Linked DNA regions of Thermus thermophilus. The protein of the gene in region 1 interacts with the protein of each later gene in a pairwise test. Links are inferred from orthologs where the notes say so. Each region holds a gene or a part of one and is shown on either strand. Other genes may lie near its edges. The genes, in order: TthTMY_RS08380 and def.

What was found.
Region 2: the proteins of TthTMY_RS08380 (region 1) and def interact in binary tests that used the Escherichia coli proteins (3 or more experiments, as listed by UniProt). The link is inferred for Thermus thermophilus from one-to-one orthologs.

The regions. Positions count from the first base shown.
Region 1 is NZ_AP025158.1:1,565,117-1,579,048, reverse strand. The notes cover bases 10,651-13,622. They hold TthTMY_RS08380 (aspartate-semialdehyde dehydrogenase), read left to right. Parts: upstream 10,651-11,624; coding sequence 11,625-12,620; downstream 12,621-13,622. Other genes in these bases: TthTMY_RS08370 (DUF3234 domain-containing protein), read left to right, coding at 13,332-13,622; TthTMY_RS08375 (TlyA family RNA methyltransferase), read right to left, coding at 12,607-13,314; TthTMY_RS08385 (hypothetical protein), read left to right, coding at 11,392-11,628; TthTMY_RS08390 (glycine--tRNA ligase), read left to right, coding at 10,651-11,211. In the rest of the region: TthTMY_RS08435 (aspartate kinase), read left to right, coding at 1-714; TthTMY_RS08430 (malate dehydrogenase), read right to left, coding at 954-1,937; sucD (succinate--CoA ligase subunit alpha), read right to left, coding at 1,952-2,818; sucC (ADP-forming succinate--CoA ligase subunit beta), read right to left, coding at 2,815-3,990; TthTMY_RS11890 (bis-aminopropyl spermidine synthase family protein), read left to right, coding at 4,035-5,069; TthTMY_RS08405 (PIN/TRAM domain-containing protein), read right to left, coding at 5,063-6,073; DNA repair protein RadA, read right to left, coding at 6,070-7,341; TthTMY_RS08395 (ATP-dependent Clp protease ATP-binding subunit), read right to left, coding at 7,352-9,562; more of TthTMY_RS08390, read left to right, coding at 9,691-10,650; more of TthTMY_RS08370, read left to right, coding at 13,623-13,643; TthTMY_RS08365 (hypothetical protein), read left to right, coding at 13,636-13,932.
Region 2 is NZ_AP025158.1:44,800-60,909, forward strand. What follows is about bases 7,584-10,419. They hold def (peptide deformylase), read left to right. Parts: upstream 7,584-8,630; coding sequence 8,631-9,209; downstream 9,210-10,419. Other genes in these bases: cdaA (diadenylate cyclase CdaA), read left to right, coding at 7,584-7,823; TthTMY_RS00295 (YbbR-like domain-containing protein), read left to right, coding at 7,816-8,625; fmt (methionyl-tRNA formyltransferase), read left to right, coding at 9,206-10,123; rapZ (RNase adapter RapZ), read left to right, coding at 10,132-10,419. In the rest of the region: fluoride efflux transporter CrcB, read left to right, coding at 1-343; TthTMY_RS00240 (DUF190 domain-containing protein), read left to right, coding at 348-680; TthTMY_RS00245 (sulfite oxidase-like oxidoreductase), read left to right, coding at 774-1,388; TthTMY_RS00250 (hypothetical protein), read left to right, coding at 1,411-1,677; TthTMY_RS00255 (histidinol-phosphatase HisJ family protein), read right to left, coding at 1,653-2,456; TthTMY_RS00260 (hypothetical protein), read right to left, coding at 2,446-3,045; TthTMY_RS00265 (nicotinamidase), read right to left, coding at 3,060-3,650; metF (methylenetetrahydrofolate reductase [NAD(P)H]), read left to right, coding at 3,710-4,594; zapE (AFG1/ZapE family ATPase), read left to right, coding at 4,723-5,694; TthTMY_RS00280 (hypothetical protein), read left to right, coding at 5,704-5,952; TthTMY_RS00285 (phosphopentomutase), read left to right, coding at 5,949-7,094; more of cdaA, read left to right, coding at 7,098-7,583; more of rapZ, read left to right, coding at 10,420-10,953; TthTMY_RS00315 (gluconeogenesis factor YvcK family protein), read left to right, coding at 10,934-12,160; TthTMY_RS00320 (glucodextranase DOMON-like domain-containing protein), read left to right, coding at 12,169-12,873; TthTMY_RS00325 (hypothetical protein), read right to left, coding at 12,820-13,263; and 3 more genes. UniProt on the Escherichia coli protein: Removes the formyl group from the N-terminal Met of newly synthesized proteins. Requires at least a dipeptide for an efficient rate of reaction. N-terminal L-methionine is a prerequisite for activity but the enzyme has broad specificity at other positions.

The DNA.
Region 1 (13,932 bases):
TGCGAGATCTACACGGACACCGAGGGGGTCTACACCACGGACCCCCACCTGATCCCCGAGGCGAGGAAGCTTTCCGTCATCGGCTACGACCAGATGCTGGAGATGGCCGCTTTGGGGGCCCGGGTCCTCCACCCCCGGGCGGTCTACTACGCCAAGCGCTACGGGGTGGTCCTCCACGTGCGCTCTAGCTTCTCCTACAACCCCGGTACCCTGGTGAAGGAGGTCGCCATGGAGATGGACAAGGCGGTCACGGGCGTGGCCTTGGACCTGGACCACGCCCAGATTGGGCTCATCGGCATCCCGGACCAGCCGGGCATCGCGGCCAAGGTCTTCCAGGCCCTGGCCGAACGGGGCATCGCCGTGGACATGATCATCCAGGGGGTTCCCGGCCATGACCCCTCGAGGCAGCAGATGGCCTTCACGGTGAAGAAGGACTTCGCCCAGGAGGCCCTGGAGGCTTTGGAGCCCGTCCTCGCCGAGATCGGGGGCGAGGCCATCCTGAGGCCGGACATCGCCAAGGTCTCCATCGTGGGCGTGGGCCTCGCCTCCACCCCGGAGATCCCCGCCAAGATGTTCCAGGCGGTGGCCAGCGTGGGGGCCAACATTGAGATGATCGCCACCAGCGAGGTGCGCATCTCCGTGATCATCCCCGCCGAGTACGCCGAGGCGGCGCTTAGGGCCGTCCACCAGGCCTTTGAGCTGGACAAGGCCTGATGGAGCGCCTCCACCTTTCCTGGGAGGACCTCCTCCGGCTGGTCCGCCGCCTGGCGGAGGCCCTTTCCGGGGAGCCTTTTGACCTCGTCAGGCTAATACCCTTCCGGTTGCCTTCGCCCGACGGGCCCGGGGAAGCTCCCCGGGGAGCTTTTGCCGGGGCCCCCGTGCTGGCGCAAGCCAGCATGGGGTGGTATAAAGCCCCCACCGCAGGGCGCGGCGGGGGCTCTGAGGCCGGCCTCTCAGATGAGGCCCAGGGCCTTCACCTGCTCCATCTCGTCCAGGAGCTCCTGGGCCGTGATCTCCATGCGCTTGCGGGCGAACTCGCCTATCTCCAGGCCCTCCACGACCCGGTACGCCCCGTCCTTGGCCGTCACCGGGAAGGAGTAGACGATGCCCTCGGGGATCCCGTACTCCCCCTGGGAGGGGACGGCCATGGAGACCCAGTCCCCCTCCGGGGTGCCCAGGGCCCAGTCGCGGATGTGCTCAATGGCGGCGTTCGCGGCGCTGGCGGCGCTACTGGCCCCCCGGGCCTGGATGATGGCCGCCCCCCGCTGGGCCACGGTGGGGATGAACTCCTTCTCGTACCACTCCATGTCCACGAGCTCCAGGGCGGGCCTGCCGTCCACCTCGGCGTGGAAGAGGTCGGGGAACATGGTGGAGGAGTGGTTGCCCCACACCGTCATGCGGCGGATGCGGTCCACGCCCGTCCCGGTCTTCTTGGCGAGCTGGGCCTTGGCCCGGTTGTGGTCCAGCCGGGTCATGGCGGTGAAGTTCCGGGGGTTGAGGCCAGGGGCGTTCTTGTAGGCGATGAGGGCGTTGGTGTTGGCGGGGTTGCCCACCACCAGCACCTTGACGTCCTTCTTGGCCACCTCGGCCAGGGCCCGGCCCTGCTCGGTGAAGATCTTGCCGTTCACCTGGAGAAGGTCCCGGCGCTCCATCCCCGCCTTGCGGGGGGCGGCCCCCACCAGGAGGGCGTAGTCCGCGTCCTTGAAGGCCACCTTAGGGTCGTCGGTGGCCTCGAGGCCCGCAAGCAGGGGGAAGGCGCAGTCTTCCAGCTCCATGACCACGCCCTCCAGGGCCTTCATGGCCTGGGGGATCTCCAAAAGCTGGAGGATCACCGGCTGGTCTTTGCCCAGCATCTCCCCCGCGGCGATGCGGAAGAGGAGGCTGTAGCCGATCTGTCCTGCGGCTCCGGTAACCGCCACGCGTACGGGTGCCTTCACCGTCCACCTCCTTTTCAGCCCAGGGCCTTCTTGACCAGCTCCACGATCTCGTCAATGGTGTCGGCCACGGGGATGCCCGCCTCGGCGAAGGCCCGGAGCTTGGACTCCGGGGTGCCCACGTTGCCCATGATGATGGCCCCGGCGTGGCCCATGCGCTTGCCCTTGGGGGCGGAGCGGCCCCCGATGAAGCCCACCACCGGCTTCTTCATGTGGTCCTTCACCCAAGCCGCCGCCTCCTCCTCGTCGGAGCCGCCGATCTCCCCGATGAGGACCACGGCCTCCGTCTCTGGGTCCTCGTTGAAGAGGGGGAGGAGGTCCTTGAAGGTGGTGCCGATGACGGGGTCGCCCCCGATCCCCACCGTGGTGGTGGTGCCGAGCCCCGCTTGGGAAAGGGCGGCTGCGGCCTCGTAGGTGAGGGTGCCGGAGCGGCTGATGATCCCCACCCGGCCCCGCTTGAAGACGTGGCCGGGCATGATCCCGATCTTGGTCTCCTCGGCGCTGATGATCCCCGGGCAGTTCCCCCCGATGAGGCGGCTTCCCAGGGCCTTGATCTCCTCCGCCGCCTTCACCATGTCCAGGGTGGGGATGCCCTCGGTGATGAGGACGATGAGGGGGATGCCCGCGTGGGCCGCCTCCAGGGCGGCGTCCGCCGCGGCCGGGGCGGGGACGAAGATGATGGAGGCGTCCACCTCGTGGTGCGCCACCGCCTCCTTCACCGTGTCGTAGACGGGGACCCCTAGGACCTCCGTTCCCCCTTTACCCGGGGTGACCCCGGCGACGATCTTGGTGCCGTAGTCCAGCATCTGCTTGGTGTGGAACTGCCCCTCCCGGCCGGTGATGCCCTGGACCAGGACGCGGGTGTCGCGGTTCACCAGGATCACGCCACACCTCCCACCATGGCCACGATGGCCTTGGCCGCCTCAATGGACGTGGGGTACATGTAGACGGGCTTCCCCTCCAAAAGCTTCTTGGCCTCTTCCTCGGCGGTGCCCGCCACCCGCATGACCACGGGCTTGGTGAGGAGCCCCTCCTCCAGGGCGCGGATCACCCCCTTGGCCACCTCGTCCGCCCGGGTGATGCCGCCGAAGATGTTGATGAAGACCCCCTTGACGTCGGGGTCCTTGAGGACCACCTTGAGGGCGTTGTAGACCACGTCCGCCTTGGCCCCGCCGCCGATGTCCAGGAAGTTGGCGGGCCTGCCCCCTACCCGGTTCACCAGGTCCAGGGTGTACATCACGAGGCCCGCCCCGTTGCCGATGATGCCGATGTTGCCGTCAAGCTTCACGTAGGCGAAGCCGTAGTTGCTGGCCTCCACCTCCAGGGGGTGCTCGGCCTCCACCTCCCTGAGCTCGGCCAGGTCGGGGTGGCGGAAGAGGGCGTTGTCGTCCAGGACGATCTTGGCGTCGGCGGCCACGATCTGGCCGTCCGTGGTCACCACCAGGGGGTTGATCTCGGCGATGGAGGCGTCCACGCCCTCGTAGGCCCGGTAGAGGGCCACCAGGACCTGGGCGAGCTTGTTGAGGTTGCCCTCCAGCCCCGCCCGCTTCACCATCTCCCGGGCCTCAAAGGGGCGGAACCCCTTGTGGGGGTCAATCCAGAACTTGTGGATGGCCTCGGGGCGCTCCGCGGCCACCTCCTCAATGTCCACGCCCCCCTCCTTGGAGAGCATCAGGACCACCCGCTTCTTGGCCCGGTCCAGGATGAGGCCGGCGTAGTACTCCTTGGCGATGTCCACCGCCTCGGCCACCAGGACCTTCTTCACCGTGAGGCCCTTGATGTTCATGCCCAGGATGGCCTGGGCCTTCTCGTAGGCCTCCTGGGGGGTGTCGGCGAGCTTGACGCCCCCCGCCTTTCCTCTCCCTCCCACGTGCACCTGGGCCTTGATGACCACCCGCTTGCCGAACTCCTCGGCGATCCGTTTGGCCTCCTCGGGGGTGTAGGCCACCTTCCCCGGCGGCACGGGCACCCCATAGCGGGCCAGGATCTCCTTCGCTTGATACTCGTGCAGGTTCAAGACCCACCTCCCTTGCCGGGCGACCCCGGTCAAGGGCATTATATAGGCCTTGGGCCGCGGAAACGGCCGGAAAGGGGGTGAGCGTGAACAAGGAGGCGCTGGTCCAGGTGGCGGAAGAGGTGCGCCGGGCCACGGGCCTTCCCGTGGGCTGGCGGGACGTGGAGAGGACCCTTGGGGCGCTCCGGGCAACCCGGGACCTTTGGGAGGCCGTGCGGCTTTCCCGCGTGCCCTTGCGTTTCCTCGTGCCCATTTGGGAGGGCCTCGCCCGGCGGGGGCTTCTCCGGGTGGAGGAGGGGCTTGACCTCTTGGCGGAGGTCCCGGCACCCCGCCCTGGGGAGGCGGCCTGCCCCGCCTGCGAGGGCCGGGGGCTTGTGGGGGAGAGGCTTCCGGGGCGGACGGCGGAGCGGTTTTTGGCCTGGGCCAAGGAGCGGCCCGAGGCCATCCAGGACTTTGACCAGGGGTACGTGACCCCGGAGTCCACCCTGGCCCGGGTGGCCTTGGCCTGGGACTGGGGCGACCTCGAGGGCAAGGAGGTCCTGGTCCTGGGGGACGACGACCTCACGGGCCTCGCCGCCGCCCTCACGGGTTTGCCCAAGCGGGTGGTGGTCCTGGACGCCGACCCCAGGATCGTCCGCTTCCTGGAGCGGGCGGCCAAGGCCGAGGGGCTTCCCCTCGAGGCCCACGTCCACGACCTGCGGGAGCCTCTGCCCGAGGCCTGGGTCCACGCCTTCCACACCTTCTTCACCGACCCGGTGGAAGGGCCTTTGGGCCTCCAGGCCTTCGTGGGCCGGGGGCTTCTGGCCCTGGAGGGGGAGGGGTGCGCCGGCTACGTGGGCCTGACCCACGTGGAGGCGAGCCTCGCCAAGTGGGCCGACTTCCAGCGCTTCCTCCTGGAAAACGGGGCCGTGATCACCGAGCTTCGGGACGGGTTCCACATCTACGAGAACTGGGGGTACATGGAGCAGATGCGGGCCTGGCCCTGGCTTCCCGTCAAGCGCCGCCCCGAGAAGCCCTGGTACACCTCGGCCCTGATCCGGCTGGAGCTCCTCCGCCGGGCGGACCTGGAGAACGCGCGGGTGGAGGGGGACCTCCAGGACGAGGAGGCCACCACCTACTGAGCCCCTTGGGCGGGGCGGGCGAAGAAGAGGCGGCCCACCTGGGTCTGGATGGCCTGGGTGACCACCACCTCAATCTCCTGGCCCCGGTAGCGGCTCCCCCCGTCCACCACCACCATGGAGCCGTCCTCCAGGTAGCCCACCCCCTGGTGGGGCTCCTTCCCCTCCTTGAGGATGAGGAGCTTCAGGGTGTCCCCCACCTGGAGCTGGGGCCTTAGGGCCTGGGCCAGGGCCTGGATGGAGAGGGCCTTCACCCCGTAGATCCGGGCCATCTGCAGGAGGGCGTGGTCGTTGGTGACCAAGGCGGCCTCGAGGTCTCGGGCCAGGAAGAGGAGCTTCTCGTCCACGGACTCCCCCTTGGGGGTCGTCTCCAGGACCTCGAGGGGGGCGGCCTCCCTGAGGCGCTCCAGGGTTTCCAGCCCCCGCCTCCCCTTGGCCCGCCTCAAGGGGTCTTGGCTGTCGGCGAAGTGCTGGAGCTCCTTCAGGACGAAGTGGGGCACCCACAGGGGCCCCTCCAGGAACCCCACGGCCGCCACCTCGGCCACGCGGCCGTCCACCAGGACGCTGGTGTCCAGCACCTTTCCCCCCTGGGGGGCGGGCTTGGGCTCGGGCAGCCGGAAGTAGGCCCGGTAGCCCAAAGCCAGGTAGACGAAGAGGGCCACGAGCCCGAGGGCGAGGAGGAGGCTGTGGACGGGGGAGAAGCCCGGCACCTGGGCGAGGAGGGTGGTGAGGAGGACGGCGAGGAGGAGGCCCACGGTGGAGCCCAGGGTGGCGGCCACGACCACCTCGGGGGGGAGGCTCCGGAGACGCCTCAGGCGCGCCTCCAGCGCCCCCTCCAGCCTCGGCCCCAAGAGGAGGCCGGTGAGGAGGCCCGCCAGGGCCAGGTAGAGCCGGTTGAGGGAGAGGAGGGAGGGGCTTTGGGGAAGGAGCCCCCAGTCCTCCAGAAACCCCGCGAGGCCTAGCCCAAAAAGGGCGGAGGCGAGGTAGACGAGGTGCCGCGTCCTCATGCCAGGTACGCCTCCACAGCCTCCTGAAGCCTTTTAAGGTTTCCCGGGTGGAGGAAGCGGCCAAACCCCGCCCGCTCCCCCTCCCTAAGCCTCCGCTCCAGCCCCGCCACCCGCCGCACCTCCCCGGCCAAGCCCACCTCCCCCACCAGGGCGAGGTCGGCGGGCAGGGGGCGGCCCACCACGGCGGAGTACACCGCCAGGGCTACGGCCAGGTCCAGCCCCGGGTCCTGGACCTTGAGCCCCCCGGCGAGGTTCACGTAGACGTCCAGGTTGGCGAGGGGTAGGCCAAGCCTCCGCTCCAGGACCGCGAGGACCACGTCCACGCGCCTCCCGTCCAGCCCCTGGACCACCCTGCGGGGGGCGGGGAAGGGGGTTTTGGCCGCCAGGGCCTGGACCTCCAGGGCCAAGGCCCTTTCCCCGGCCAGGGCCAGGGCCACGGCGCTTCCCGGCACCCCCAGGGGGCGCTCCTTGAGGAAGGCCTCGGAGGGGTTTTCCACCTCCAGAAGCCCCGTCTCCTCCATGCGGAAGACCCCGATCTCCCCCACGGGGCCGAAGCGGTTCTTGGCGCTCCGCAGGACCCGGTAGGGTCCTGCGGTCTCCAGGTAGAGGGTGGCGTCCACGGCGTGCTCCACGCTCTTGGGGCCGGCCACCACCCCCTCCTTGGTCACGTGGCCCACGAGGACCACGGCCACGTCCCGCTCCTTGGCGAAGCGCACCAGGGCCGAGGTCGCCTCCCGGACGGCCACCAGGCTCCCCGGGCTCCCCCCGGCCTCGAGGGTCTGCACGGAATCCACGAAGAGGACCTCCGGGGGGTCCTCCTCCAGGAGGGTGAGGAGGGGCTCGAGGCGGGTCTCCCGCACGAGGAGGAGGTCCTTCACCCCGAGGCGCTGCGCACGGAGCTTGATCTGGGCGGGGGACTCCTCCCCGGCCACGTAGTAGACCCTTTGGGGCATCCGCTTGGCCATCTCCAGGAGGAGGGTGCTCTTGCCCACCCCCGGCTCCCCTCCCAGGAGGACCACCTCCCCCGTCACGAACCCCCCGCCCAGAACCCGGTCCACCTCGGAAAGCCCCGAGGAGAAGCGGCGCTCCTCGGCCTCGTCCACCTGGGAGAGGGCGAGGAGGGGGAGGGGGGAGGGCCTGGCCCTCCTCGAGGCCGGGGCGGGGGCCGCTTCCCGGAAGCTCTCCCAGGAACCGCAGGAGGGGCACCGCCCCAAGGGCTTGGGGGTGCGGTAACCGCACTCCACGCAGGCGTAGGCGGCCTTGGCCATCCTCGGGGGGCTAGACGAGGAGCTCCTCCCCCTCCACCTCGTGGAAGGCCACCTGGCCTCCCTCCACGCTCACGTGGATCCGGCCCGTGGGCTTCCGCAGGAGGGTAATGGCCAAGGGGTCCTCTATGCGCTCCCGCAGCACGCCCCGCAGGGCGCGGGCGCTCCCCGTCTTGGGGGCCTGGTCCACCAGGAAGCGGGCCACCTCGGGGGCGAAGCTCACCTGGACGTCCCGGGCCTGGAGCTCCTTGCGGATGTCCTCCAGCATCATCTCGGCCACCCGCACCAGCTCCTCCTCCGTGAGGGGCCGGAAGCGGATGACCTCGTCCAGCCGGTCCAGAAACTCGGGGGTGAAGAGGGCCTTCAGGGGGGACTCCGTGTCCACCTCCTTGGAGGTGAAGCCGATGGCGGGGCCCACGTTGTAGCCGGTGTTGGAGGTCATGATGAGGATGACCCGGCGGAAGTCCACGGTCCGCCCCATGCCGTCCGTGAGGCGGCCCTCGTCCAGCACCTGGAGGAAGGTGTTGTAGATGTCGGGGTGGGCCTTCTCAATCTCGTCCAGGAGGACCACGCTGAAGGGCTGGCGGCGCACGGCCTCGGTGAGGCGGCCCCCCTGCTCGTAGCCCACGTACCCCGGCGGGGCCCCGATGAGCTTGGAGATGGAGTGGGGCTCCTGGAACTCGGACATGTCAAAGCGGATGAGGGCCCGCTCGGAGCCGAAGAGGACCTCGGCCAGGGCCTTGGCGAGCTGGGTCTTGCCCACGCCGCTTTGCCCCACGAAGAGGAAGCTCGCCGCCACCCGGGTCCTTCCCCCAAGCCCCACCCGGGCCCGGCGGAGGGCGTTCGCCAGGGCGCGGATGGCCTCCTCCTGGCCCACCACCCGCTTCCTGAGCTCCTCCTCCAGGCGCATGAGCTTCTCGTCGTCCTTGTCGTCCACGTAGACCCCGCCCCAGGAGTCCACCACCGCCTCCACGTCCTCCCGGGTGACGATGGGGGTGCCGTCCTCTTCCTCCGCCACCGGGAGGCCCAGGGAGGCGTTCAGGCGCACCCTCGAGGCCGCCTCGTCAATGAGGTCAATGGCCTTGTCGGGGAAGTTGCGCCCGGGAAGGGAGCGGATCCCGATCTTCACCGCAAGCTCCAGGATCTCGTCGGGGATGATCACCCCGTGGTGGGCCTCGTACCGGGGGCGGAGGCCCTTGAGGATCTCCAAGGTCTCCTCCGGGGAAGGCTCGAGGACGATCACCGGTTGGAAGCGCCGTTCCAGGGCGGCGTCTTTCTCTATGTAGCGGTGGTACTCCCCGGTGGTGGTGGCCCCGATCACCTGGATCTCCCCGCGGGCCAGGGCGGGCTTGAGGATGTTGGCGGCGTCCAGGGTGCCCTCGGCCCCCCCGGCCCCGATCAGGGTGTGGAGCTCGTCAATGAAGGCGATGACCTTGGCGTTCTTGAGCTCCTCAATGATCTGCCGCAGCCGCTCCTCAAACTCCCCCCGGTACTTGGTCCCCGCCACCACCCCGGCGAGGTCAATGGCCACCACCCGGGCCCCCTTGAGGATGGGGGGTACCCGGCCCTCCACGATGGCCTGGGCCAGGCCCTCCACGATGGCCGTCTTGCCCACCCCGGGGTCCCCGATGAGCACGGGGTTGTTCTTGGTGCGCCGGGCGAGGATCTGGATCACCCGATTGATCTCCTCCTGGCGGCCGATCACCGGGTCCAGCTTCCCCTCCCGGGCCTCCTTGGTGAGGTCGCGGCCGTACTCGTCCAGGAAGGGGGTGTTCACGGGCTTTTCCCGCTCGCGCCCCTCGGCCATGGCCAGGACCCTCCAGCGGATGGCGTCCACGTCCTTGGCGAAGTGGCTGAGGATGCGGTAGGCGATCCCGTCCCCCTCCCGGATGATGCCGAGGAGGATGTGCTCCGTGCCGATGACGGGGGAGCCCATGTTGCGGGCCTCGGCGCTGGCGAGCTCCATGACCCGCCTCGCCCTCGGGGTGATGGCCGGGGGCTCCCCGGTGCGCCCGCCCTCCCCCCGGCCCACCAGCTCCTCCACCATGCGCCGCATGGCCTCGAGGCTCGCGCCGTACTCCTGGAGGATGCGGGCCGCCGTCCCCCCCTCGCGCATCAGGCCCAGGAGGAGGTGCTCCGGGCCGATCATGGAGTGGCCTAAGCGGCTCCCCTCCTCTCTTGCGTAGTGAAAGACCAGCCTGGCGCGGTCGTCGTATCGGTTCATGCTCCCCTCTACCTCACATTCTAGCCTAGGGGGAGGGCGGCTTGGCGTTTGCGCCCCGGCTCACCTTAGGGGGGGCTTTGGGTAAGATGCCTGGTAATCGGGGCTTGGCCCCGGTGGGGAGGATTGGGATGCCTGCGAGCAGCCTGGACGAACTGGTGGCGCTGTGCAAGCGGCGCGGCTTCATCTTCCAAAGCTCCGAGATCTACGGGGGGCTTCAGGGCGTCTACGACTATGGGCCCTTGGGCGTGGAGCTCAAGAACAACCTCAAGCAGGCCTGGTGGCGACGCAACGTCTACGAGCGGGACGACATGGAGGGCCTGGACGCCAGCGTCCTCACCCACCGCCTCGTCCTCCACTACTCCGGGCACGAGGCCACCTTCGCCGACCCCATGGTGGACAACCGCATCACCAAGAAGCGCTACCGCCTGGACCACCTCCTCAAGGAGCAGCCGGAGGAGGTCCTCAAGAGGCTTTACCGGGCCATGGAGGTGGAGGAGGGGAACCTTCACGCCCTGGTCCAGGCGATGATGCAGGCCCCCGAGCGGGCCGGAGGCGCGATGACGGCGGCCGGGGTCCTGGACCCCGCAAGCGGGGAGCCCGGGGACTGGACCCCGCCCCGCTACTTCAACATGATGTTCAAGACCTACGTGGGCCCCGTGGAGGACGAGGCCTCTTTGGCCTACCTGCGCCCCGAGACCGCCCAGGGCATCTTCGTCAACTTCAAGAACGTCCTGGACGCCACGAGCCGCAAGCTGCCCTTCGGCATCGCCCAGATCGGCAAGGCCTTCCGCAACGAGATCACCCCCAGGAACTTCATCTTCCGGGTGCGGGAGTTTGAGCAGATGGAGATTGAGTACTTCGTCCGCCCGGGGGAGGACGAGTACTGGCACCGCTACTGGGTGGAGGAGCGCCTTAGGTGGTGGCAGGAGATGGGCCTAAGCCGGGAGAACCTCGTCCCCTACGAGCAGCCCCCGGAGGAGCTCGCCCACTACGCCAAGGCCACGGTGGACATCCTCTACCGCTTCCCCCACGGCCTGGAAGAGCTCGAGGGCATCGCCAACCGCACGGACTTTGACCTGGGGAGCCACACCAAGGACCAGGAGGCCCTGGGGATCACCGCCAAGGTCTTGAAGAACGAGCACTCCACCCAGCGCCTCGCCTACCGCGACCCCGAGACGGGGAAGTGGTTCGTCCCCTACGTGATTGAGCCCTCCGCCGGGGTGGACCGGGGGGTCTTGGCCCTCCTCGCCGAGGCCTTCACCCGGGAGGAGCTTCCGAGCGGGGAAGAGCGCATCGTCCTTAAGCTCAAGCCCCAGCTCGCCCCCATCAAGGTGGCGGTGATCCCCCTGGTGAAGAACCGCCCGGAGATCACCGAGTACGCCAAGCGCCTCAAGGCCAGGCTTCAGGCCCTGGGCCTCGGGCGGGTGCTCTACGAGGACACGGGCAACATCGGCAAGGCCTACCGCCGCCACGACGAGGTGGGCACCCCCTTCGCCGTCACCGTGGACTACGACACCATCGGCCAGAGCAAGGACGGCACCACCCGGCTCAAGGACACGGTCACGGTGCGGGACCGGGACACCATGGAGCAGATCAGGCTTCACGTGGACGAGCTGGAGGGCTTCCTTCGGGAGAGGCTTAGGTGGTAAGCTGGAGGAACGATCCGTTTTTGAGGGGCCCGGAGTGGCGCAAAACCGGAAGCACTGGAAGGAGGTTCTGGCTCAGCTGGAGGCGCGCATAGAGGAGCATTGGCGGAAGATCCGGGAAGAGGAAGCTAGACCTCAACCCAACTGGGGCGTCATCGCCCACTGGGAGCGGGAGATCCGGTCATGGGAAAGAAGAAGGGAACGCATCTTACGGCGCCTAGGCAGGAGGTCCTAGGCATCCCCGAGCCAATCTGGCGGGAGCTTTGGGAAGAGGTAGAGCGGGCACGGGCGCTTTACCAGGAGATGCAGGTGGCCCCTTCCCGCGAGCTGGAGCGGGAACTCTTTGGCGCCTTGACCCACCTGGTGGGCCACGTGAGCGCCATGTGGGAAGAGGCCGAGTTTCTAGAGGAGGACGCATGAGGGTGGCCGTGGTGGGGGCCACGGGGGCCGTGGGGCGGGAGATCCTCAAGGTCCTCGAGGCCCGAAACTTTCCCCTAAGCGACCTCAGGCTCTACGCCTCCCCCCGCTCCGCCGGGGTGCGCCTTCCCTTTAGGGGCGAGGAGGTCCCCGTGGAGCCCCTGCCCGAGGGGCCTTTGCCTGTGGACCTCGTCCTGGCGAGCGCCGGGGGGGCGGTCTCCAAGGCCCTCGCCCCGGTTTGGGCGGAGGGCGGGGCCCTGGTGGTGGACAACTCCAGCGCCTGGCGCTACGAGCCCTGGGTGCCCCTGGTGGTGCCCGAGGTGAACCGGGAGAAGATCTTTCAGCACCGGGGGATCATCGCCAACCCCAACTGCACCACGGCCATCCTGGCCATGGCCCTTTGGCCCCTGCACCGGGCCTTTCAGGCCAAGCGGGTCATCGTGGCCACCTACCAGGCGGCTTCCGGGGCCGGGGCCAAGGCCATGGAGGAGCTCCTTACCGAGACCCACCGCTTCCTCCACGGGGAGGCCCCCAAGGCCGAGGCCTTCGCCCACCCCCTGCCCTTCAACGTCATCCCCCACATTGACGCCTTCCAGGAGAACGGCTACACCCGCGAGGAGATGAAGGTGGTCTGGGAGACCCACAAGATCTTCGGGGACGACACCATTAGGATCAGCGCCACGGCGGTGCGGGTGCCCACCCTAAGGGCCCACGCCGAGGCGGTGAGCGTGGAGTTCGCCCGCCCCGTGACCCCGGAGGCGGCCCGGGAGGTCCTCGAGGAGGCCCCGGGGGTGGAGGTGGTGGACGAGCCCGGGGCCAAGCGCTACCCCATGCCCCTCACCGCAAGCGGCAAGTGGGACGTGGAGGTGGGGAGGATCCGGAAAAGCCTCGCCTTTGAGAACGGCCTGGACTTCTTCGTGGTGGGGGACCAGCTCCTGAAGGGGGCCGCCCTAAACGCCGTGCAGATCGCCGAGGAGTGGCTTAAGGGCGCCTGAGCCAAAGCCAGTACTCCAGGTTCCCCTCCTTCCCCGGGAGGGGGCTTTCCCCTTCCCCCAGGGCCTGGAAGCCCAGGGCCAAGGCCTTTTCCCGCACCCGCCTTAGGGCCTCCCGCCGCTTGGCCTCCTCCCGCACCACCCCCTTGTGGGCCTTGGGCCCCAGCTCAAACTGAGGCTTCACCAGGACCAGGGCCTCCCCTTGGGGCTTGAGGAGCTCCAGGACCTTGGGGAGGAGGAGGGTGGAGGAGATGAAGGAAACGTCCATCACCACGAGGTCCACGGGCTCGGGCAGGACCAGGGTGCGGGCGTCCTCTTCCTCCAGGGCCACCACCCGGGGGTCTTCCCGGAGGCGGGGGTGGAGCTGGCCCTTGCCCACGTCCACGGCGTAGACCCGCCTCGCCCCTCGCTCCAAAAGGACCTGCGTGAACCCCCCGGTGCCCGCCCCGAGGTCGGCGCACACCTTTCCCTCCACCGCCACGGGGAAGGCGGAGAGGGCCCCGAGGAGCTTGTAGGCCCCCCGGCCCACGTAGCGCTCCTCCTCCAAGAGCTCCACGGCGGCGCCTTCGGGCACGGGGTGGGCGGGCTTTTGCACCACCTTGCCCCCCACCCGCACCTTGCCCTCCTGGATCAGGCGCTTGGCCTTCTCCCGGCTTTCCACCAGGCCCCGTTCCACCAAATAGCGGTCCAGGCGCACAAGGGTATTATGGGGGGGTGGCGCCCGACCTTTCCGGGACCTGGTACGTTTTGGAGGGAGACCCGGGGGAGCACCTGGTGGTGGAGGCCTTGGGGGAGAGGCTTTCCGGCATCTGGACCAGCCGGGAGTTGGCCGAGGCCTTCCTGGCCCACCACCCCCACCTGGGGATGCGGGTGAGCGCCTTGGAGAGCCGGGCCCTGAAGGAGGCCTTCTTGAGGGCCCTCGGGATGCTCCAGGTGGAGGCGGTCATGGTGGACTACCGCCCCGGGACCCACCGGGCGCAGGTGGCCAAGGTGGAGGACCTTCTAGAGGAGGTGCGGCGTGCGTAGGCTTTTGGCGGCCCTTTTTCTGGTCTTGGCCTTCGGCGTGGCCCAGCGGGCCGAGCTCAGCGTGGGGAGCCCCTTCGGCCTCCAAGGGGGGGTGCGCTTCCCCCTCCTTCCCCTTCTCCTGGACGGGCGGGCCTACGGGGGGGTGGGCCTCGAGGCCTTGGGGGGCGGGGTGGACCTCCTCCTCAAGGTGCCCCTCACCGACCTCTACCTGGGCCTTGGGGGCTTCTACGGCACGGGGCCTGCCCTCACCTTCCCCCAGGAGGGGCGGGGCCAGGGGGGCGTGCGGATG
Region 2 (16,110 bases), 1.5 Mb from region 1 along the record:
GTTGGGTTCGCTTTTGCGCTACGGCCTCGGGGCCTTGGTCCAGGGAAGCCTGGGGACGGGGTTTCCCTGGAGCACGTTTTTCGTCAACGCCCTCGGGAGCTTTCTCATCGGCCTTACCCTCCGCCTCTCCCTGGAAGGGGCCCTCTCCGGCGAGGCCCGGCTCTTCCTTGCCGTGGGGGTTCTGGGGGGGTTTACCACCTTCTCCTCCTTGAGCTACGAGACCCTCGCCCTCCTCCAGGGCGGCGAGGTGGGGAAGGCCTTCCTCTACGCCCTGGGGAGCCTTTTCCTCGGCCTCTTCCTCGCCTTCTTGGGCTACCGCCTGGGCGGGGCCCTGGTAGGCTAGGCGTATGCGCTTGGAGGGCGAGGCCCTGCTCCTCCGCGTCTTCCTGGGGGAGTCGGACCGGCACGAGGGGAGGCCCCTTTACGAGGCCATCGTCCTCGAGGCCCGGCGCCGCGGCCTTTCCGGGGCCACGGTCCTCAAGGGCTTCATGGGCTTTGGGGCCCACTCCCGCATCCACACCGCCAAGATCCTCCAGCTTTCCGAGGACCTCCCCGTGGTGGTGGAGATCGTGGATACGGAGGAGAAGATCCGGGCCTTTCTCCCCGTGCTGGACGGGATGGTGCGGGAGGGGCTCGTCACCTTGGAAAAGGTGCAGGTCCTCCTCTACCGGAGCCGGTGATCCCCCAAGACGGCCTCCCCGGGCCAGCCGGGCGGGGAGAAAAGGTGGGACGGGCTCCCTTTCCCCCTCGGGGTTTGGGGCTACCTTGAGGGTATGGACCCTCGCGTGCCCCCAGGCCAGTTCGTCACGGAACGCTTCCCCATCCTCACCTACGGGGAGACCCCGAAGGTCGCCAAGGAGGCGTGGCGCCTCGAGGTCGCGGGACTCGTGGAAACGCCCCTCGTCCTCACCTACGAGGACCTCCTCGCCCGGCCCCAGGTGGAGCTCACCCGGGACTTCCACTGCGTCACCCGCTGGAGCCGCCTGGACGTGGCCTGGAAGGGGGTGCGGACGCGGGACCTCCTGGAAGAGGCCCGCCCCAGGCCCGAGGCCGTGGCCGCCTTGGTGGAAAGCTACGGGGGCTACACCACCAACCTCCTCCTGGAGGACCTCCTTAGGGAGGACGTGCTCCTCGCCCACACCCTCTTCGGCAAGCCCCTCCCCCCGGAAAGGGGAGGCCCCGTCCGCCTCGTCGTGCCCCACCTCTACGCCTGGAAGAGCGCCAAGTGGGTGCGCCGCATCGTGCTTTTGGACCACCTGGAGCTCGGCTTCTGGGAGCGGCTGGGCTACCACTGGCGGGGGGACCCCTGGAAGGAGGAGCGCTTCCAGGAGGGGCCGGTCCCCGCCCACCGGATCCGGTTTGCGGCGCGCAATAAACCTGAGCGTTAAAATGTTAGGGGGAGGTGAGGGCATGCGCCTGGAAGAGGCCCGGATCGCCGTGGACGAGGCCCTTTCCGCCTACCGCCGCTGCGTGGAGGCGGAGGTGGAGGAGTACGGTCCCGAGTACGAGCGGGTGACCTTCATGGAGTACGAGGCCCCGGCCCCCGACCCCTGCGCCGAGGCCTTCCTGCGCCTCGTGGAGGCGGTGCGGGCCTACGAGGCGGTGGGGGGAAGCCGGGAGGACCTGGACCTGGGCCGGGAGCGGGAGCGGGTCTACGAGGCCCTGGACAAGGGGTAGGCCACGGGGCTTCCTTCCACGAAGTAGTAGGCTTCCCGAAAACCGAGCCCAGCGAGGAGGGCTTGGACCTCGGGGAAGGCGAAGCCCACCTCCTCCGGGCGGTGGGCGTCGGAGCCGAGGACGAGCCCGATGCCGAGCTCCCGGGCCCTCCGGAGGAGGGCGGGGGCGGGGTAGACCTCCTTCGCCGGCCTCCTCAGCCCGGCGGTGTTCACGTCCAGGAAGAGCCCCGCCTCGGCGACGGCCCTTAGGGCGGGCTCGGCGAGCTCCAAAAGGGCCTCCTCGGGAAGGCGGTGGCCGAACTTCTTGGGGAGGTCCAGGTGGCCGATGGCGTGGAAGAGGCCGCTTCGGGCCGCCTTCTCCACCTCCTGAAAGTAGGCCCGGAAGACCTCCTTGAGGTCGCGCCAGGCGTACTCCTCCTGGTGGTCCGGGTGGTCCAGGGGCCAGGCCCCCAGGTAGTGGACGCTCCCGATGACGTAGTCAAAGGGGTAGCGGCGTAAGAGCTCGGCCACAAAGCCCTCGGTGCCGGGATGGAAGTCCGCCTCGAGGCCGATGCCCACGTAGAGGTCCTGGGCCCGTTCCCGCACCCTTTCCAGGGCGAGGAGGTAAAAGGGGAGGGCCTCGAGGCGCATCCGGCTTCCCGGGTCGTACCAGGGGGGCATGGGGCTGTGGTCGGTGAAGACCACGCCTTTAAGCCCCTTGGCCCGCGCCTCCTCCAGGTAGGCCTCGGGGTGGCCCTCCGCGTGGCCGCAGAGGGGGGTGTGGACGTGGCTATCCACCATGGGGGGATTCTACCCGCACGAGCTTCCCCCCCCAGGCGTAGGCCACCACCCCCCGTCCCAGGGCCCGGGAGAGGTCCAGGGAGAGGAAGGGGTCCTCCGCCACCTCCCCCGCCACCTCCTGGACCAGGACGGGGGTGAAGGGGGGCAGGAGGGCGGGGTAGCGCTCCAGGACGGCCTCCACCGCAAAGCGCCGGGTCCAAAGCCGCTTCAGGGCGAAGAGGGCCTCCTGGGGGGTGGAGGCCCTTTCCCCCTCGGCCTCCCCCGCGTAGCGGAGGAGGAAGGGCCCGCGCCCTTTGAGGGCTTCCAGGAAGGCCTCGGCCCGCTCGGGGAGGAGGTAGCTTTCCCGCACCGCCCGCCGGGCCTCCTCCGCGGCCCAAAGCAGCCGTTCTTCGTCTATGCGCACCCCGAAGACCCCGAGGAAAAGGTCCTCCAGGCGCTCCTTCAGGTTGTTCAGGCGGTAGAACTCCTCCTCCAGGCGCACCACCCAGGTGGGGGCCACGGGGAGGCCCAGGCCCTGGGCCCGCCGCAGAAGGGCGACCTCCCCCTCCCCTTCCGCCAGGGCGAGGGGGAGCACCCCTTTCCCGGGCACCCTACCCTCCCGCCTCAAACAAACCGCACCCCCTCGGCCCGGGTGACCTTGCCCTGGTAGAGGAAGGTCACCTGGCGCAAGGTGGCCTCGAGGTCAAAGGGGGTGAGGGCGCTGGTGGCGTCCTCGGGAAGGACCACGTTGTACCAGCGCAAGGCCGCGGACCCCGCCGTGTGCAGGACGCAGATGTTGGCCACCGTCCCCGTGTCCACCACGTGCTTGACCCCGAAGAGGTGGAGGTAGTGGTCCAAGGGGGTGCCGTAGAAGGCGTCGTAGCGGACCTTCTGGATGACGAGGTCCTCAGGCTCGGGCTTAAGCTCCTCCAGGATCTCCGCGCCCCAGGTCCCGGCCACGGCGTGCCGGGGCCAGATCTGGAACTCGGGGTCGTCCTCCCGGTGCCAGTCCTGGGTGTAGACCACCTTGGCCCCGGCCTTCCGCGCCTTCTCCAGGAGAAGCTTGATGGCGGGGACGCTTTTGGGGGCGTCGGGGACGAAGAGGGCCCCCTTGGGGTGAGCGAAGTCGTTCTGCATGTCCACCACGATGAGGGCCGTCTCCTTGGCGGGGAGTTCCACGGTTTCCACCTTGGGGATCTCGGGCACCTGGACCATGCCCTCATGGTACCCCGGCCGCCTTGACCCCGGGGAGAAGGGGGGCTACACTCGTTCGCATGAAAATACGGGACCTCCTCAAGGCGCGGCGGGGCCCGCTCTTCTCCTTTGAGTTCTTCCCCCCGAAGGACCCGGAGGGGGAGGAGGCCCTCTTCCGCACCCTGGAGGAGCTCAAGGCCTTCCGCCCCGCCTTCGTCTCCATCACCTACGGGGCCATGGGGAGCACCCGGGAGCGGAGCGTGGTCTGGGCCCAGAGGATCCGGAGCCTCGGCCTCAATCCCCTCGCCCACCTCACCGTGGCGGGCCAGAGCCAAAAGGAGGTGGCCGAGGTCCTCCACCGCTTCGTGGAAAGCGGCGTGGAAAACCTCCTCGCCCTCCGGGGCGACCCCCCAAGGGGGGAAAGGGTCTTCCGCCCCCACCCGGAGGGCTTCCGCTACGCGGCGGAGCTTGTGGCCCTCATCCGGGAGCGGTACGGGGACCGGGTCTCCGTGGGCGGGGCGGCCTACCCCGAGGGGCACCCGGAAAGCGGGAGCCTCGAGGCCGACCTCCGCCACTTCAAGGCCAAGGTGGAGGCGGGGCTGGACTTCGCCATCACCCAGCTCTTCTTCAACAACGCCCACTACTTCGGCTTCCTGGAGCGGGCGAGGCGGGCGGGCATCGGGATCCCCATCCTCCCCGGCATCATGCCCGTCACCAGCTACCGCCAGCTCCGCCGCTTCACCGAGGTCTGCGGGGCGAGCATCCCCGGGCCCCTCCTCGCCAAGCTGGAGCGCCACCAGGACGATCCCGAGGCCGTCCTGGAGATCGGGGTGGAGCACGCCGTCCGCCAGGTGGCGGAGCTCCTAGAGGCCGGGGTGGAGGGCGTCCACTTCTACACCCTGAACAAAAGCCCCGCCACCCGCATGGTCCTGGAGCGCCTGGGCCTCCGCCCCGCCTCGGGGTAGCCCTAGGCGGCTTTCGCCGCGGCGGGAGCCCTTTTCCAAGCCCTGTTTCGGGCACCCCGTGTCGTGCGGTCCCCTACGGCCCCTCCTTGGGTTGCGGGACCCGGGTGCGGCCCCTTAGCCTTAGGGCCATGCGGCTCGTGGAGCGCACCCCTGAGGTGGACCTGGACCGGCTCCTCCAGGGCTTCGTGCCCCCGCCCCGCTTCCTCGGGGCCACCTTTCAGACCTACCGGCCCGACCCCCGCTACCCCTCCCAGGCCCTGGCCAAGGAGCGGCTCCGCCGCTGGGTGCACGACCGCCCCCGGGGGTTCCTCCGCCCCCGGCTTCCCGGGCCCCAGGGGATCTACCTGGACGGGGGGTTCGGGGTGGGGAAGACCCACCTCCTGGTGGCCGCCTACCTCGAGGCCCCTCCCCCCAAGGCCTTCCTCACCTTTGAGGAGCTCACCTACACCCTGGGGCTTTTGGGCCTTAGGGAGGGGGCGAGGCGGTTTTCCGGGCTCCGCTACCTCTTCCTGGACGAGTTTGAGCTGGACGACCCGGGGAACGCCCAGATGGTCACCCACTTCCTCGCCCTCACCATGGACCGGGGCCTGAGGGTCGCCACCACCTCCAACACCCCGCCCGGGGCCCTGGGGGAGGGGCGGTTCAACGCCGAGCAGTTCCGCCACCAGATCCAAAGCCTCGCCCGCCGCTTCGCCGTGGAGCGGATTGAGGGGGAGGACTTCCGCCACCGGGACCCGGACCGCCTGCCCGACCCCCTCCCCGAGGAAAGGCTCCTCGCCCTTTACCGGGAGGACCCCAGGCCCAAGAGCCTGGACGATTTTCCCGAGCTCATCGCCCACCTGAGGCGGCTCCACCCCATCCGCTACCGCTACCTCTTTGACGGCCTGGAGGCCGTCTACCTCCGCGGCCTAGAACCCCTCCACGACCAGAACGACGCCCTGCGCTTCGTCCACTTCGTGGACCAGCTCTACAACCTGGGCCTGGACCTCAAGGCCTCCGGGGCCCCCCTGAAGGACCTCTTCCCCGAAAGCTACCGCCACGGGGCCTTCGCCAAGAAGTACGGCCGGGCCCTTTCCCGGCTCGCCGAGCTTTTGGGGTAGCATGGGGGCATGGACCTGGCGGAAAGGCTCTCCGAGCTGGCCCAGGCCCTCTTCCAGGCGAGCGCCGCGGTGGGGGTGTTGGAGGCCATAGAGGAGGTTTTGGACGAGTATAGGGACGGGGAACTCACCCTCAAGGAGGCCATGGAGGAGATCCAGGGGCTCGTGGAGGAGTTCCAGGCGGTGCGGGCCCTCTCCGAGATGTCCCCGGAGGAGCTCATGGCCATGGCCGAGGAGGAGGAGGGGGGCCTCAGGTCTTGAAGGCGGTGGCCATCGTTTTGGACTCCGTGGGCCTGGGCTACCTGCCCGACGCCCCCCTCTTCGGCGACGAGGGGGCGGACACCTTGGACCACACGGTCCTGAAGACCGGGATCGCCCTCCCCCACCTGGCCGGCCTCGGCCTCGGCCGGGTCCCCGGGGTCCACACCCTGCCCCGCGCCGAGCGGCCCCGGGGCGGGTTCGGCCGCATGCGGGAGGTGAACCCCGGCAAGGACACCACCACGGGGCACTGGGAGTTCGTGGGGATCCACCTGGAAAAGCCTTTCCGCACCTTTCCCCAGGGGTTTCCCGAGGACTTTCTCCGGGAGTGGGCCGAGGCCATCGGGGTGGGAGGGTGGCTTTTGAACCGCCCCTACTCGGGGACGGAGGCCATCCGCGACTACGGGGAGGCCCACCTTAAGACGGGCTACCCCATCGTCTACACCTCCGCCGACTCTGTCTTCCAGGTGGCGGCCCACGTGGACGTGGTTCCCGTGGAGGAGCTCTACCGCTTTTGCCAGGTGGCCCGGGAGAGGCTCGTGGGCGAGCTCCAGGTGGCCCGGGTGATCGCCCGGCCCTTCGCCGGGGAGCCGGGGAGGTTTTACCGGCTGGAGCACCTCCGGAAGGACTTCGCCCTGGAGCCCCCGAGGAACGTCCTGGACGTTTTGCGGGAGGGGGGCCTCGAGGTGGTGGGGGTGGGGAAGATCCCCGACATCTATGCGGGGCGCGGCTTCACCCGCAAGGTCAAGACGGAGGACAACCGGGACGGTCTGGAGAAGACCTTGGCCCTCATGGGAGAGCCCTTTTCCGGCCTCCTCTTCACCAACCTGGTGGACTTTGACTCCAAGTACGGCCACCGCCGCGACCCCGAAGGGTACGGGAGGGCCCTCGTGGAGCTGGACGCCTTCCTCCCGAGGCTTCTTGCCGCCTTGGGACCCGAGGACCACCTCTTCCTGGTCTCGGACCACGGCAACGACCCCACCTTCTTCGGCACCGACCACACCCGGGAGTACGGGATGCTCCTCTGGGTGGGGCCGGGGGTGGAGGGGGACTTGGGCACCCGGGAGACCTTCGCCGACCTCGGGGCCACCTGGGCCCGCCTCTTCCGCCTGGCCTGGGACGGCCCCGGAACGAGCCTTGTCTGAGCCATGCCCCTCACCTGGCGCGACCTCTTGGACATCTTCCTTGTGGGCGTCCTCCTCTACTCCCTCTACCGCATCCTCGCCGGTACCCGGGCCCTGAACCTCGTCCGCGGCGTTTTGGTCTACCTCGCCACCTGGTTTCTGGCGAGCCTCCTCGGCCTCTCCACCCTAAGCTGGATCCTGGGAAACGCCGCCACCTTGGGCGCGTTCGCCCTCATCGTGGTCTTCCAGCCGGAGCTTCGCGGGCTTCTGGAGCGGCTTGGCCGGGGCCAGGGGGCGCTTAGGCCCCCCCCGGTGGCCTTGGAGCTGGAAGAACTCCTCCTCGGGCTTCGCCGCCTGGCCGAGCGGCGCCACGGGGCCCTCCTCGCCCTGGAGCGGCGCACCCCCTTGGGGGAGTATGCGGCAAGCGGCGAGGTGCTGAACGCCCGGCTCTCCGCCCGGCTTCTGGAGACCCTCTTCTACCCCGGCACTCCCCTGCACGACGGGGGGGCCATCGTGCGGGAGGGGAGGCTGTTCGCCGCGGGGTGCGTCTTCCCCCTCTCCGAGGTGGGCATGGGCCTCGGCACCCGGCACCGGGCGGCCTTGGGCCTCTCCGAGGTGTCCGACGCCCTGGTCATCGTGGTGAGCGAGGAAACGGGGGCCATCCGGGTGGCCGAGGGGGGGAGGCTCTCCCCGCCCCTCTCCCTCGAGGCCCTGCGGGCGCGCCTCAAGGAGGTGGTGCGGGATGCGTGACTGGCCCGCCTTCCTGCTGGCCCTCCTCGTGGCCTTCGCCCTCTGGTACAGCCTCCAGGAGCGGGCCCCCGTGGTGGAGCGGAGCCTCAGGGTCCCCCTCCAGGTGGTGGGGCTTGGGGAGGGGCGGCGCGCCCTGGGCCTTCCCCGGGAGGTCCTCCTGCGGCTTAGGGGGCCTGCGCCCTTGTTGGAGGGGCGGGCCCTTCCCGTCTCCGCCTACCTGGACCTCTCCGGGGCCGAGGGGGAGGTGGTGCGGGAGGTGCGGGTGGCGACCCCTCAAGGGGTGGAGGTCCTCGAGGCGGTGCCCGCCCGGGTGGGGGTGGTGGTGGAGGTGGAGGCCCAGCGCCAGATCCCCGTGGAGGTCCTGGCCCAGGGGGCCTGGGTCCTCACCGACCCCGCCTTCGTGGAGGCGGTGGGGCCGGAAAGCCGGGTGGAGGCCGCCGTGAGCGCCGTGGGCCTGGACCTGGGGGACGAGGTGGCCCTCTTCCCCTTCGGCCCGGAGGGCCCCTTGGAGGGCGTGGAGCTCCGGCCCAACCGGGTCCGGGTGGTGGAGCGCCGGGAGGCCCTTTTCCTCAAGGAGGTGCCCCTCTCCCTGAAGCCCCCCCCGGGGCGCCGCCTCCTGGACTACGCCCCCAAGACGGTGCGCCTCGTGGGCCCGCGGGAGGCCCTGGAGGGCCTTACGGGGGTGACCGCCACCCTCCAAGAGGACCTGGGCCCGGGGGAGGCGGAGGTGGCGCTGGCCCCGGACCTCCCCCCGGGGGTCCAGACCCTGGGACCGGTTCGGGTGCGGGTTGCGCTAGAATAGCAAGGATGGTCTACCCCATCCGGCTTTACGGAGACCCCGTCCTCCGCCGCAAGGCCCGGCCCGTGGAGGACTTCTCGGGGATTAAGCGCCTGGCGGAGGACATGCTGGAGACGATGTTTGAGGCCAAGGGGGTGGGGCTTGCCGCCCCCCAGATCGGCCTCTCCCAGCGCCTCTTCGTGGCGGTGGAGTACGCCGACGAGCCTGAGGGGGAGGAGGAGAGGCCCCTGAGGGAGCTCGTGCGCCGGGTCTACGTGGTGGCGAACCCGGTGATCACCTACCGGGAGGGGCTGGTGGAGGGGACGGAGGGGTGCCTCTCCCTGCCCGGCCTCTACTCCGAGGAGGTGCCCCGGGCGGAGCGCATCCGGGTGGAGTACCAGGACGAGGAGGGCCGTAGGCGCGTGTTGGCGCTCGAGGGGTACATGGCCCGGGTCTTCCAGCACGAGATAGACCATTTGGACGGGATCCTCTTCTTTGAGCGCCTGCCCAAGCCCAAGCGGGAGGCCTTCCTGGAGGCCAACCGGGCGGAGCTCGTCCGCTTCCAGAAGGAGGCCCGGGCCTTGCTGAAGGAGCTTTCCCAGGGATGAGGGTGGCCTTCTTCGGCACCCCCCTTTGGGCCGTCCCCGTGCTGGACGCCCTGCGCAAGCGCCACCAGGTGGTCCTGGTGGTCTCCCAGCCCGACAAGCCCCAGGGCCGGGGTCTGAGGCCCGCCCCGAGCCCCGTGGCCCGCTACGCCGAGGCGGAGGGGCTTCCCCTTTTGCGCCCGGCGCGGCTTAGGGAGGAGGCCTTCCTCGAGGCCTTGCGCCAGGCCGCGCCCGAGGTGGCCGTGGTGGCGGCCTACGGGAAGCTCATCCCCAAGGAGGCCTTGGACATCCCCCCACACGGCTTCCTCAACCTCCACCCTTCCCTCCTCCCCAAGTACCGGGGGGCGGCCCCCGTCCAGCGGGCCCTCCTCGCCGGGGAGCAGGAGACCGGGGTCTCCATCATGCGCCTGGACGAGGGCCTGGACACCGGCCCCCTCTACGCCGTCTGGCGGACGCCCATCCTGCCGGACGAGGACGCCGTGGCCTTGGGGAACCGGCTCAGGGACAAGGGGGTGGAGCTCCTTCTTGAGGTTTTGGAGCGCCTTCCGGAGCTCACCCCTAGGCCCCAGGAAGGGGAGGCCTCCTACGCCCCGCCCCTTTCCAAGGAGGAGGGGCGGCTGGACTTCGGGGAGAGCGCCGAGGCCCTCTACCGCCGCCACCGGGCCGTCCAGCCCTGGCCCGGGAGCTACTTCTTCCACCGGGGCCTTCGGGTCAAGGCCCTGAGGCTCCGCCCCGAGTCTGGGGAAGGGGAGCCCGGGGTGGTGGCCCGGGTGGGGCCGGAGGGCGTGGCGGTGGGCACGGCCTCGGGCCTCCTCCTCCTGGAGGAGGTCCAGCCCGAGGGAAGGCGGGCCATGCCCGCCGCCGACTGGGCCCGGGGCTACGGCGTGGCCCCGGGGACCCGGCTCGGCCAGGTATAGTCAGGGGGATGCGCTTCCTCGTCCTCACGGGCCTCTCCGGGGCGGGCAAGACCACGGCCCGGGGTTTTCTGGAGGACCTCGGCTACTTCATGGTGGACAACCTCCCCCCCAGGCTCTGGCCCCCCCTCCTCCAGGAGGCGGCGGCCCGGGGCCTCGCCCGGGTGGGGGTGGTGGTGGACGCCCGGGCCCTGGCCTTCTTCCAGGACCTGGAGGAGGTCCTGGAGGCGTTGCGGCCCACCGTGATCTACCTCGAGGCCCGGCCCGAGGTCCTCCTCCGCCGCTACAACCTCACCCGCCGGGTCCACCCCTTGGGGGCGGGGAACCTGATGCGGGAGATTGCCGAGGAGAGGCGGGCCCTGGCGGGCCTCAGGGGGCGGGCCCAACTGGTGGTGGACACCTCGGAGCTCTCGCCTCGAGGGCTCAAGGAGGCCCTGGTTCGCCTTCTGGGCGAGGAGGAAGGGTTCCTCCTCCGCCTGGTCTCCTTCGGCTTCAAGTGGGGCCCCCCCCAGGAGGCGGACCTGGTCCTGGACGTCCGCCCCCTGCCCAACCCCCACTACGACCCGGCCCTCAGGCCCCGAACGGGCCTGGACCCCGAGGTTCGGCGCTACGTCTTCTCCGAGGCCGCGGAGCCCTACTACCGGGCCCTCCTCGCCGTGGCCGGGCTCGCGGCCGAAGGGGCGCGGGCGGAGGGGCGGGCCTTTTACACCGTGGCCGTGGGCTGCACCGGGGGAAGGCACCGGAGCGTGGCCGTGGCGGAGCGCCTGGCGGAGGAGCTTTCCGGCAGGTTCGCCGTGGAGGTGGTGCACCGGGATGTGGCGCGGGAAGGGTAGGGGCGTGTGGGCCCACCCGGCGTGGCGCTGGCTCCACCCCGGGATGCGGGTCAAGCGCTACGCCGCCCTGGCGGGCCTCGGGGTGGGGATGGCGGCCTGGGGGCTGGGCCAGGCCCTCCCCTTGCCCACCCTGCCGCCCCTCGCCGCCTGGGGGGTCGCCGCCCTGGGTGGGGGGCTTTTGGTCCTCGGGGTGCGGGCCATGAACCGGAGCATGCTTTCCGCCTTCACCCGGCCCGAGGAGGTGCCGGAACGGGTCTACGTCCGAAGGCGGCTGGAGCGGGGGCCTAGGGTCGTGGCCTTCGGGGGGGGGACGGGGCTTTCCCGGGCCCTTTCCGGCCTCAAGGAGGGGACGGCCAACCTCACCGCCGTGGTGGCGGTCACGGACGACGGGGGGTCCACGGGGCGGCTTAGGCTCGCCTACGGCCTCCCGGCGGTGGGGGACCTGGTGGACTGCCTGGCCGCCCTCTCCGATCACCCCGCCCTTCCCCGCCTCCTCGCCTACCGTTTCCGCCGGGGGGAGTTTTCCGGCCACACCTTCGGCAACCTCTTCCTCGTCACCCTGTACGAGGCGAGCGGGGACTTCGCCGAAGCGGTGCGCCAGGCCAACGCCATCCTGAACCTTCGGGGCCAGGTCCTGCCCGCCACGCCCCAGGCGGTGCGCCTCGCCGCCCGCCTCCAGGACGGGCGGAGGGTGGTGGGGGAGGTGGCCTTGAGGGAGGCCGGGGGCCGGGTGCGGGAGGTGGGGCTAGAGCCCGAGCCCAGCGTGGTCATGGGGGAGGTCCTCGAGGCCCTCCGCCGGGCGGACCTCGTCCTCCTGGGGCCTGGGAGCCTCTACACCAGCGTCATCCCCAGCTTCCTCCCCGGGCCCATCCGCGAGGCGGTGCGGCGGTCGGGGGCCCTTGTGGTCTACGTGGTCAACCTCATGACCGAGCCCGGGGAGACGGACGGGTACACCGCCTACGACCACTACAAGGCCGTGGCCCACCACCTGGGGCGGAGGCCGGACGTGGTGGTGGTCCACACCGCCCCCATCCCCGAGCCGGTGCTCCGGCGCTACGCCGCCGAGGGGCGCCACCCCGTGGCCTACGACCCTCGTCCCTTCAGGGTGGACGGGGTGCGGGTGCTGGAGGGGGACTTCCGCGAGGCGGGGGAGCTTGCCCAGCACGACCCCAAGAAGCTGGCGCGGGCGGTGCTGAAGCTGGTATAAAGGGGCCCGTGCTGTTCCTCTTTCAAGACCCCCTCGGGGACGCCCACGGCCTCGCCTACCTCTATCCCCAGGCCGCCCTTTACCAGGAGGCCGGGGAGGGGTACGCCGACCTCACCGCCTTGGCCGGGGAGGTTCGGCAGGGGGAGCTCGTCCTCAAGCTGCGGCTCGCCCGCTACCCCAACCCCTTGGGCGGGCCCTTGGGCTTCAGCCTGGCCACGGCCCTGGTCTACCTGGACCTCGCCCCAGGGGGGGAGGAGGCCCTTCTTCCCGGCCTCCGCACCCCCCCGGGCCAGGGGTGGGAGGCGGCCTTCGCGGTCACGGGCTTCGGGGTGGAACGGAGAAGCCCCGAGGGGAAGAGGGAGGCGGTGCGGGCCTGGCGGGAGGGGGAGTGGGTGGTCTGGTCCACGGGCCTTCCCCCGGGGGGGTACGGCTACTACGGGGCGGTGGGGCTCTTTGACCCCTTCGCCCCCTGGTACCTGCGCCCCGTTTCCCCGGAAGGGGGGGCCTGGGTCCTGGGGGCCCCCTTGGGCATGCCTCCGGTGGTGGACGTCCTCGCCCTCCGCCCCGAGGACCAAAGGGCCGCCTACCAGGAAGGGGTGCTCAGGCCCCTGCGCCCCAAGCGGTTCGCCCTGGAGGCCCCAAGCCTCGCCGCCTTCGGCCTAGGGGCCTTGTCCCTGGTCCTGGCCTTTCTGCTTGGGCGAAAGGGGCGCTGAGGCGACGCTTCGGAGGTAGTCCAGGTCTTGGCGCAGGGCTTTTTCCGTGGCCTCGAGGACGGGCAGGAACTCTGGGGGAAGCTCCTTTTGGAGGTGGCCCACGCAGAGGAGAAGTTCTTCCACCAGGGCCTTCTCCTGGGCGCGGCGCCGCCTTCCGCCCCGCTCGGCGCTCCGGGCGAGCCTTTCCAGGCGGCGGACCAGGCAGACGCGGGGCTCCCCCCCCACGCCGGCGCACGCCAGCCCTGGGGCCCCGCCACAGCGGGCGTAGGCCTCCGGGTAGCGGGGGGCGAGCTCCGGCCGCCCCGCCCAGGCGAGGCCCAAGGGCCCCGCGTGCCAGGCGGCGAGGCGGAGGTACATGGCGCGGCGGGCCCTGCGGAGCTGGACCTCCATGCCCTAAGGATAGCCCCCCGCTTCCGGGACAAATGCCCTGGTTGAAGGGCCCCCACTGCGGCTTTCGCTTAGAGGCGGAAAGGCGTCTTCAGCCCCGCCAGGGCCACGGCCCTCGCCTCCTCCGGGGCCCAGGAGAGGGCCAGGACCCCCCGGTAGGCCCGTAAGGCCCGCTCCCGCTCCCCGGCGAGGTCCAGAAGCTGCCCCATCCGGGCCAGGACGTACCCCGGGAGGTAGCCCGGGTGCTGGAAGTCCATGCGGAAGACCTCCTCCATGAGGGCCAGGGCGTCCTCCCACTGCCCCGAGGCCAGGTAGACCTGGGCCGCAAGGTACAGGGCCTCCGGGGAGCCGATGGCGAAGAGCTGCTCCACAAGCGCGCCCCAGTCGTCCTCCTCCTTAAGGAGCCAGGCCCGGTCCAAAAGGGCCCGGACGCGCTCCGCCTCCGTGGGCCGGTGGGGCGGGGGGCCTTTCTGGGGGAAGGCCTCGAGGAGAAGGAGGAAGTCCAAAAGATCCGCCACCACGGCCCCCTCCCGGCCCTTCAGCGCCTCCACCACCCCCGCCACCCGCCTGGCCCGGAAGCCCGTGGCCGGGCCCTCGCCGAAGGCGCGGACGAAGCCCTCGTAGAGGGTGCCGAGCTCGCCCAGGAACTCGGGGGCGTAGAGGCGCTCCGGGGTGAGGGGCCTTTGCAGGAGGGCGGAGAGGTCCCGGTCAAAGGCGGCCAGGCGCTCCAGGTGGGGCCGGGCCGCCGGGTACTGGGCCAAGGCCTCCCGGAAGGCCTCCGCCTCCCCCTTCAGGTGGGCTTCCCGGTCCACGGGCACCACGGGCACGCCCCGCGCCTCCGCCCAGGGGAGGAGGTGGAAGAGGAGGGGGTCCTCCTCCCGCCAGGCGCCCTCGGCGAGGGAGGCCTCGGAGTGGGAGGCCAGGTAGACCACGGGGGGGTTGGCCGCCTCGAGGATGGCCAGGACCGTGGCGGCGTTGTAGCGTGGGTGGAGTATGTGGAGGGGACCGAGGGAGGGCAGGAGGATCATCCTAAGCATTTTAGGCGGGCTTCGCGGGAACCGGGGCCGGATCCTCCTCAACGGCTGGCTGATCTGGCTCGGGGACACGCTGATGAACCCTAACATCATCCTGGCGAGCTTCGCCGCCCGCCTCGGGGCCTCCCCCGTCCTCATCGGCCTGGTCCCCGCCCTTCCCCTGGCGGGAGGCCTCCTCCCCCAGGCCCTTTTGGTGGGATGGGTGGCGCGCCACGGAAGGAAGCTTCCCCTCTACCGCAGGGCCTCGGCCTTCCGTTTCGCGGGGCTTCTTCTTCTCGTCTTTGGGGCCTTCTTCCTTGGGGCGTGGCCGGGCCTGCTTCTCGGCGCGTTCCTGGTGGGGCTTTTTCTTTTTGCCCTCTTTACCGCCGTGGCTGGCCTGCCCTACTGGGAGGTGCTGGCCAAGGCTGTGCCCCGCGAGGAGCGGCCCGGACTCTTCGCCGCGATCTACATGGGGGGCGGGGTTTTGGCCTTTATGGCCGGCTTCGGCGTGCGCGCCCTTCTGGGCCTGGACCTCCCCTTTCCCCTAGGCTACGCCCTTCTCTTCGCCCTGGGGACCCTGGCCTACGGGGCGGCGTGGTACGTCTTCGGGCAGGTGGAGGAGCCCGAGGAGGGGGTGGCGGTGGGGCGCACCGACCTCCGCCTTCCCCTAAGGCGCCCCGGGTTTCGCGCCTACCTCACGGCCCGGCTCTTCCTGGGGCTTGCGGGCATGGTGGAGCCCTTCTACGCCGCCTACGCGGTCCGGGTCTTGGGGAAGGAGGCGGAGCTCGGCCTCTACCTTGCCCTTAACGCCCTGGCCTTCATCCTCTCCAATGCCCTCTGGTCCGCCCTGGCCCGGAGGGGGGCAAAGGCCGTCTTTCTCGGAGGGGGGGTGCTGGTGCTCGCCACGCCCCTTCTCGCCCTCGCCCTTCCCCCCGGGGCCTTCGCCTTGGTCTTCTTCCTGCAGGGAGCCTACCTTGCCGCCTTGGGCATCGCCGGCAACACCTACCTCCTCAACCTGGCCCCGCCCGAGGAGCGGACCGCCACCCTAGGCCTTGCCAACAGCTTCCTGGGCTTCTTCGCCTTCTCCCCGGTCCTCGGAGGGTGGGTGGTGGGGGCTTGGGGCTACGGGGCCCTCTTCCTCCTCTCCGCGGGCCTGGCCGTCCTGGGCCTCTGGGCCGTCCGGCGGCTTCCGGAGGCCTGATACCACCCCATGCCGGCTTGCGCCAGCATGGGGGCCCGGTAAAGGGTTCTCAAGGGGCTAAGTACCCGGGGCCCAAAAGGGAGCTTTCCAAGCCTTGTTTCGGGCAACCAGTGTTGCGAAATCAAGGTGCCGCCACCTGGCCGAGCGAACAGGGCGAAAGGGTATAAGGCCCCTCCATGGGGGCAAGCCGGGAGAAAGGGTGGGATCCCGAGGCGGGGAAAGAAGGAAAGGGCGGGCCTAAAAGGCCCGCCCCGCCTGGTGGGCGGCGTAGGACTTGAACCTACGACCTCTCGCTTGTAAGGCGCACCAACCGCCTTCTGGGCTATACGGGTACCTACGGAAAAGCCCTTGCTTATCGTATCTTACATGCGTTTAAGTACGACATCCTCCGGGGGTTTCCGGTTTCAACTGCCATAAAAACTGCCATAAGCTATTTGTATTCTTTCTAAGCGAAGGGACACCCACGCTGGAGGCTCTGGCGCGTGTGATTGAAAGGATCATCTCCTCTCCAGGAGCTATTGCCTTGGCGCCAACACAACGTTGGCTTAGTGCTAGCATAAGAAGAGGGGGGTCATGGAGAAGGCAAAGGGTGCCATAGTCAACAAGGAAGTTTTGCAACGGGAGATGAGCCAGATC